One region of the Paenibacillus agaridevorans genome, then DNA from elsewhere that is predicted to be linked to it. Evidence: riboswitches for the same ligand, from Rfam matches in the RefSeq annotation. Region 1 holds a riboswitch; the other holds the start of a gene.
What was found. A riboswitch is a leader RNA that binds a small molecule or an ion and turns the genes downstream of it on or off. The one in region 1 is predicted to bind cyclic di-GMP.
Positions count from the first base shown of each region.

Region 2: it holds a riboswitch for cyclic di-GMP, as region 1 does, so the genes downstream of both, KJW29_RS28520 (transglutaminase-like domain-containing protein) here and KJW29_RS18160 (right-handed parallel beta-helix repeat-containing protein) in region 1, are expected to answer to the same signal.

Region 1 covers NZ_CP075889.1:4,388,821-4,392,236, forward strand. Annotated here, with positions in the region: gene KJW29_RS18160 (right-handed parallel beta-helix repeat-containing protein) at 1-1,421, opposite strand, end outside; cyclic di-GMP riboswitch class I at 1,548-1,633, opposite strand; gene KJW29_RS18165 (DUF4956 domain-containing protein) at 1,670-2,338, opposite strand; gene KJW29_RS18170 (polyphosphate polymerase domain-containing protein) at 2,360-3,070, opposite strand; gene pelG (exopolysaccharide Pel transporter PelG) at 3,072-3,416, opposite strand, start outside.
Region 2 covers NZ_CP075889.1:7,086,893-7,090,308, forward strand. Annotated here, with positions in the region: gene KJW29_RS28515 (stalk domain-containing protein) at 1-349, shown strand, start outside; cyclic di-GMP riboswitch class I at 877-963, shown strand; cyclic di-GMP riboswitch class I at 1,109-1,189, shown strand; gene KJW29_RS28520 (transglutaminase-like domain-containing protein) at 1,204-2,007, shown strand; gene KJW29_RS28525 (BNR repeat-containing protein) at 2,327-3,416, shown strand, end outside.

The DNA of each region.
Region 1 (3,416 bases):
AGACGAAGGTTGCCGGCTTCGATATCGATAAACAGCGGATCGGCAAAAATCGAGTTTTGATCAAATCCCGTTGTTTGTTTGAAGGCGTTCCAGGATTTATGCGATACTCCGTCATAACGCCAGCTTGTAGAATCTACCCCGTCCGTGCGGTAATACAAATTGTGGTCGATGACATTGCCGCCGCCAGTAGTCCCGGATTTTCGGATAAACGGCATTTTCGGAAATGTGTAGAGAATATTATTCGCAAATATATTCTGGTTATTATGGTGCTGAAGCGTTATTTCGCCATAACCTTGATGCAACGCATCGTTCATATAAAGCGTGTTGTTAACAATCAGATTATTGGCTGCTCCGCCATTGTCTGTGCCCGAGCCGCCCATTATTAGTCCTGCGCCTTGATTGTGATGCAAATAATTGTTCCTTAATACAATGTTGCTTGTTGCCCGGCCCAACTGTTCACTTGCCAATTCCACGCCAAAATTGCTGTTGAACACCTCATTGTTCTCGATAACAACATTAGTACCGCCATCGACATAAATACCGGCCGCGCTCCGGCTGCCCGAGCCGTAGGCAGGATTGGTATAGGTATCGATATTATAAACGAGATTATACGCCACAACGCCATTGCGGGCCTGATCTTGACAAGGACTGGAGCATGTATTATAGAAGCCGGCGATATCAATGCCAATATTGTTATTATCGTGAATAATATTATGATCGACGCTGAAGTCCTTCACATTGCCGACCAGAGTTAAGGATTCGCTCGAGCCGTTAATAAGATGATGCACTTCATTGCCGCTTATTTTAATATCTGAAATTGGATTTGCCGAATCGCCATATACAAGCAATCCATGTGCATTCCCTCTCGTCGCCCGGTTCTCAATATGATGGATATTATTATTCAAAATATGAATATTCGAGCCGCCGCCCTGAATTTTCACGCCGGCCGGATACTCGGAAGAGCTTGCAGTCGCCAGTCCGCGAATCTCGAAACCTTGCACCACAATATAACTGGCTGACCTGATCCCCATTAGGGAGCTTTTGCCGCTTGCAATCGACAGGTTTTTCCCTTCAATCACAGCCTGTTCTCCCGGATAAGCCTGAAAGGTAATGTAACCGGCTGCAGCCGAACCCGAGTTTCTGATTGTAACAAACTCTTCATATACGCCGCCTCTTACCAATACGGTTTCTCCCGCCATCAGCGTATCGGCTGCCTTCTGAATCGTACGCCAAGGCGCTTCAATCGTTCCCGGGTTGGTATCAGCGCCATTCGCGCTTACATAATAAACTTTCCCCGGATAATGATCGTTTGAATAGGCGATTGGCGAGACATTGGACAAGGTAATCATGGCTATCATTAATGTTGCAAAAACAACCTTCACGCGCAGCAGCATTTTTTCATGTCCGCTTTGTAGGTTCATGGCCAAATCACTTCCTTGTCTTGGAGTCTGCGAAAAAAACAAAAACACAGCCGGATAGACACCGAACTGTGTTTAAAAAAAAGTAATAAAAACAAAATTAACTTTTGCTTTTATATCCTCTTTTCGCTCGGCAACTGGCTACCATCGGCACTTGGCCCTAAGGTCCTGTAGTTTTGCGTCGCTGCCTTTCGGCAGGTTTGCCTTTTATCTTCTATTATTCACAAATCAAATGGCAATGCAAGCAATACTTATTGCGCGTAATCTCCGGTGTAATTGACTAACGAAACATCATTGACCCCGGTGATCTCGCTAATTTTTTGAACAAACGATGTATTGTCGTCGCGGAGCGAAATTTCCACTGTCAACTCCGTAAATCCTTTGCGAACCGTCTTTGATTTCAGCTTTGTTTTCAGCTTGGCCAGTTCTCCCCTCAGTTCATTGGCGGCGTCTTCCGTATGGCGAATGATCAGCAGGAAGACTTGCTCTCTGACCTTACGTTTCGACATGTAGAGCAACACCAGACCAATAATTAGGGAACCGCCAACCGCCAGCGGATACACTTTGGCGCCGCAGGCAATACCCGCAGAAAGCGCCCAGAACATAAACACAATATCGAGCGGGTCTTTAACCGCCGTTCTGAAACGAACAATACTGAGCGCGCCGACCATGCCCAGCGACAATACGATATTGGTGCTGATTGTCATAATAACTAGCGTAGTAATCATCGTCATCAGCACGAACGAAACATTGTAGTTATAGCTGTACACAACGCCGCGGAATGATTTGCGATAAATCCAATAAATAAACATGCCAATTAAAAATGAGAAAGCCAGCCCAAGCACCATATCCAAATAAGATATGGTTCTAAACGCCTCAAGCTTTAATACGCTTTGTTTGATAACATCCTGAAACCCCATTGACTCTCCTCCAGATGTGCACTATTCTTTGAAATGTTGTATTGATTTCTCCCGACAAAGCACGTACTTGGATATGGAAGAACGCACATTGTTCTCAGGCTGTAAAATTTGGCGAATATGCTCCGGCAGAAACGAGTCAAATTTGACTTCCATAATGGTGAGTTCTGGCGGAATAACCTCCTCAATAACTAATTGAGGGTGAAACAAATCCACTGTGTTGATTCCTGCGGACATCTTCTTGTCGAATGTAATGCGAACATTGCCCAATTCATGAACATAAGCCTCGCGCCAATAGTCCACAATGACTGTCGGACGAAAACCATACGTATTCAGCGCAACATAAAACTCACGCAGCAAGCTCTCTTTCCGCTCAATCAGAAAAGCGAACTCTCCCTCGAGAATAGACTCATACTCCTCTCTTGTAATAGGAGCCGATTCTTTGCACACAAATTCTCCAAACTTGCTTTTGCGCTCCAAATTAATCGTTTTATCGCCGCCATTGTAAATTCTGATGCGGTATTTATCCCTTTTGAAAACTCCGTCATTTTTCTCTTCCAGAGCCGAACGGCGCGGATCATCGAAATACAGGCTGCGTATATTGTAACCGTCAAAATCGACCGAATGGGCATCCAGGACAAGAATCGCCGCCAACTTCCTCTGCAGAGCCAGGTAATCGTGCAGATGCAAATAATATTTTTTCTCCGTCCTAAGCTTACGACCGCGAAACTGCATGTCATTCCACCTCAAACTCTTTTGTGCCAAAGTAGTACTCTCCATCGCTGTCAAGCACATAATCAAAAGCGGATTGCGTGTTTCCTTTGCTGTCTGTAACTGTTACCTTCCAAAAATATCTCCCGGCAGGCAGTTTTTCGAGCTCCAAAGAATTAGCCGTTAAATCCGGGACATGCTGCAACACATTTTGAAACGTTCTATCCGTTGCAAGCATAAAATCATAAGTCAGCTTGTCATCCTGCAAATCAAAAGATACCCCCCAAGAAAATCGCAGCTGGTTCCCTGACTGTTGAACATCATCCAGATAGAAAGGTTTCGGTTTCTCCAAATCTTCAATAAAGCGCTG
Region 2 (3,416 bases), 2.7 Mb from region 1:
CGGCGGCGGAGGGGGGGCGCCTGGCGGAGGAGCGCCGGCGAACCAGACGTATGCGCAGATTACCTCGGGTGCGGAAACCAAGCTGTACGCTTTGCGTTCGAGCTGCGAATCTACGTTGACGGGAATCGTGCTGAGCTATACCGATACAAGCGAAGCGGGCAAACAGAAGCTAAAAGCGGATATTCAAGCGGCGGTAGCAACTTGTACGGCCAACTTCGAGACCATCATTGCCGACACCTCGGCGGCGTTGACGGCGGGCGGCCACAGCACAGCTATCCTTGCCGAATATCGAATCAAGTTTGAAGAAGAGCTAGAGGCAGGCCGCAAGATTGCGGAATCCATGCTATAGGATACAAAAGAGAAGAGGCTCCCGGGCTTGCAGCCCGGGAGCCTCTCTTGCTGTGTCTGGACTATGTAACCGTTCGGTACTGCTGCGGAGCCGATCGATTCTGCGTCTGACAGGGCATGTATAAGAACTGGGATTGATCAGAATTTAGAAAAGATCCGCTTGCGGCTGTTCTTCCTGACTTTGTACCAGTAATGGCCGTTCTCGTCGCGAAAAATTCTAATACCGATTAGCTTGAGCGGTGTCGTTAATTCGGTGAACATTATATATCCGGACATATCCATCACCTCGCTTACATACTCTCCTAATAATATCAAACTTTTTACCTATTTACTAGGAAAATGTGCTTATTCATATGGGCTAAAACTACTATTTTCTAGTTTTGCGAGAAGCTTGTGTTCTCTCAGGCGACAATGTTGTTCAATCGGTTTGACGAGCGTTGAAGGCCAGCATCGAACCAAGTGTCCATTTGTCAGAAAAAAGGGTTGCAACTCTAGAAAATTGTGGTAACATGGAACTATAAAAGCGAGACACGATAACGGCAAACTTGGCGAAAGCCAGGGACGCAAAGCTATAGGGTCTTCCAATCCATGGATTGATGACAGCCAGCTACCGAATGATTGGGCTTTTTTGTTGTTTATAGGACTTTATCGCACGGCAATAGGTCTTTATTGAACATCATCAGCCAATCATACGCCGCGGACGTTTCGCGGAGTGTTCAAAAAGTTCGGTTTTCAGCTCCGAGACTACCTCTAAAGCTTCACACGATAATGGCAAACCTGTCGAAAGGCAGGGACGCAAAGCTATAGGGCCTTCTAAACAGATGGCAGCCTGGCCACCGAAGGGAGTTTTTTGTTATGCGTAAATTCATTATGATGGTTGTATCGGTATTCGTGCTGTTTACATCGGTACAAGCTGTATCGGCCGATGATGCAGGTGCCGCTTGGCTGGACACGTCGGCATTGGCACAAGGCATTGTCAAGGTAACCTATGACGTAAAGCCGAAGGTCAAGATGAAAGTCATGATCGCGAAGGGCAAAGAAAACTATACGTATAGTCTGGCTACAGGCCGCGTAACGGAGACTCTCCCGCTGCAACTGGGAAATGGCGATTACAAGATCATGCTTCTGGAGAACATCTCGGGCACCTCGTATAAAGCGGTTAAGCAACAAGCGGTTAAGCTGAACCTCAAGGATGAGAAGGTCGTGTACCTTAATTCCGTTCAAAATGTAAGCTGGACAAGCACCAGCCAAGCCATTGCGAAAGCGAAGGAGCTGGCCAAGGGCAAAACGACGGATGAAGAAAAAGCGAAAGCCGTATACAACTACATCATCGCAAATATCGCGTATGACAAGGTTCTGGCGGACACCGTCACTTCCGACTACCTGCCGAGCATCGACAAGACGCTTGCTTCGAAGAAGGCGATCTGCTACGGATACGCTTCGACATACGCGGCAATGCTGAGAAGCCTTGATATTCCGACCAAGCTGGTCATGGGCGATTCCGATTATGTAGACGTCTACCACGCATGGAACGAGGTTTATCTTAACGGCAAGTGGGTCATCGTGGATACGACAGTGGACGCAGGCATTAAGCAAAGCAACAAAGCGACCGTATTTGCAAAGGACGCAACCAAGTATACGAAAACCAAACAGTACTAATATATAGGTTCATAAGAAGAAGGAGACTCGCGAAGCGGGTCTCTTTTTTTGCAGTGTGCGCCTAGCCAGCTACCCGCTTGGAGAAAAGATCAATCGGATTGGATGTATTGCTCATAGGCAACCAAAGGCAGCCTCCCTGATAATGAAGGGGATTGCTGGACTCCGCCAATTGAAAGCGCTTCACTTATGGAAGCGGCTTTACGGCCTTTTTGCTGAATTTGGCGGATTGTCAACATAAGGATGAGAGGAGGGAAGAAGGGGGAGTGATTCTCAAAATGAGGGGTAACAGATTGAAAAAATCAGATCCGAGGTGAATGTCATGGTTAATTTCCAAACAACGTATTTCCCAGTTAAGCTTCTGCGTTTATTGTTCGTTCTTACGTTTCTTACTGCCTCGATCATCCCTGCAGGGATGGTGCGAATCGCTAGCGCTGCTCCAGTGGATGAATGGAACTGGACAGATCCTTTTAACCGGGCGGATAGTAACGATGTAGGCAATGGCTGGACCGAATTGCGCGGCGATTGGTCACTTAAGGGAAACGCGCTTCAGTCGGATAATGGTCCGAACGAGATGGTGATTGCCCAGACCGGTCAGGAACTGGGGAGAACGTTCACCATCGAGGCAACGTTGCGCAACACGGAATCCCGGTGGAACGGTATTGCATTCAATATCGCCGACAACGGAGACGGTACGCAGAACTACTATGCCCTGCGGATGGTGACGTACCCCAATCAACGTCCAGGAGTCTGGCAGCTGCTCCGAGTTACGCGCTCCACGGTGAACAACGAGAGCCTGATTGCGACGGGAGCAATCCCTGTCGTGACGGGCAAGGACTATAAATTTCGAGTCTCGTCGTTTGCTTACGGTGTGGTGAACCTCGCGATACTTGACGGTCAGAACGAATTCATTACCCGCTCGGTGGCGACACCTCTTAACAAGCATCTCATAGGCGGATACGCGGGTTTCTATTCGGAGTCAGGAAAATTGCAGGTTCAAGACATCCGCCTCACATCTTCGACCGAGCCCGCCGTAGCGCCCAACTGGCTGGACGGTTTCGACCGGGCTAATAGTAGCGTTGTAGGCAATGGCTGGACCGAGTTGCGCGGCGACTGGTCAATTCAAGGAAACGCGCTTCAGTCGGATAGCGGTCCGAACGAGATGGTGATTGCCCAGACCGATCTGGAGCTGGGGAAGTCGTTTGCCGTCGAGGCAACGTTGCGCAACACCGAATCCCGGTGGAACGGTATCGCATTCAATATCTCCGACAATGGCGACGGTACGCAGAACTACTATGCCCTGCGGATGGTGACGTACCCGGATCAACGTCCGGGAGTCTGGCAGCTACTGCAAGTTGCAAACTCCGCGGTTAACGGCGAAAGCCTGATCGCGATGGGAACAATTCCCGCCG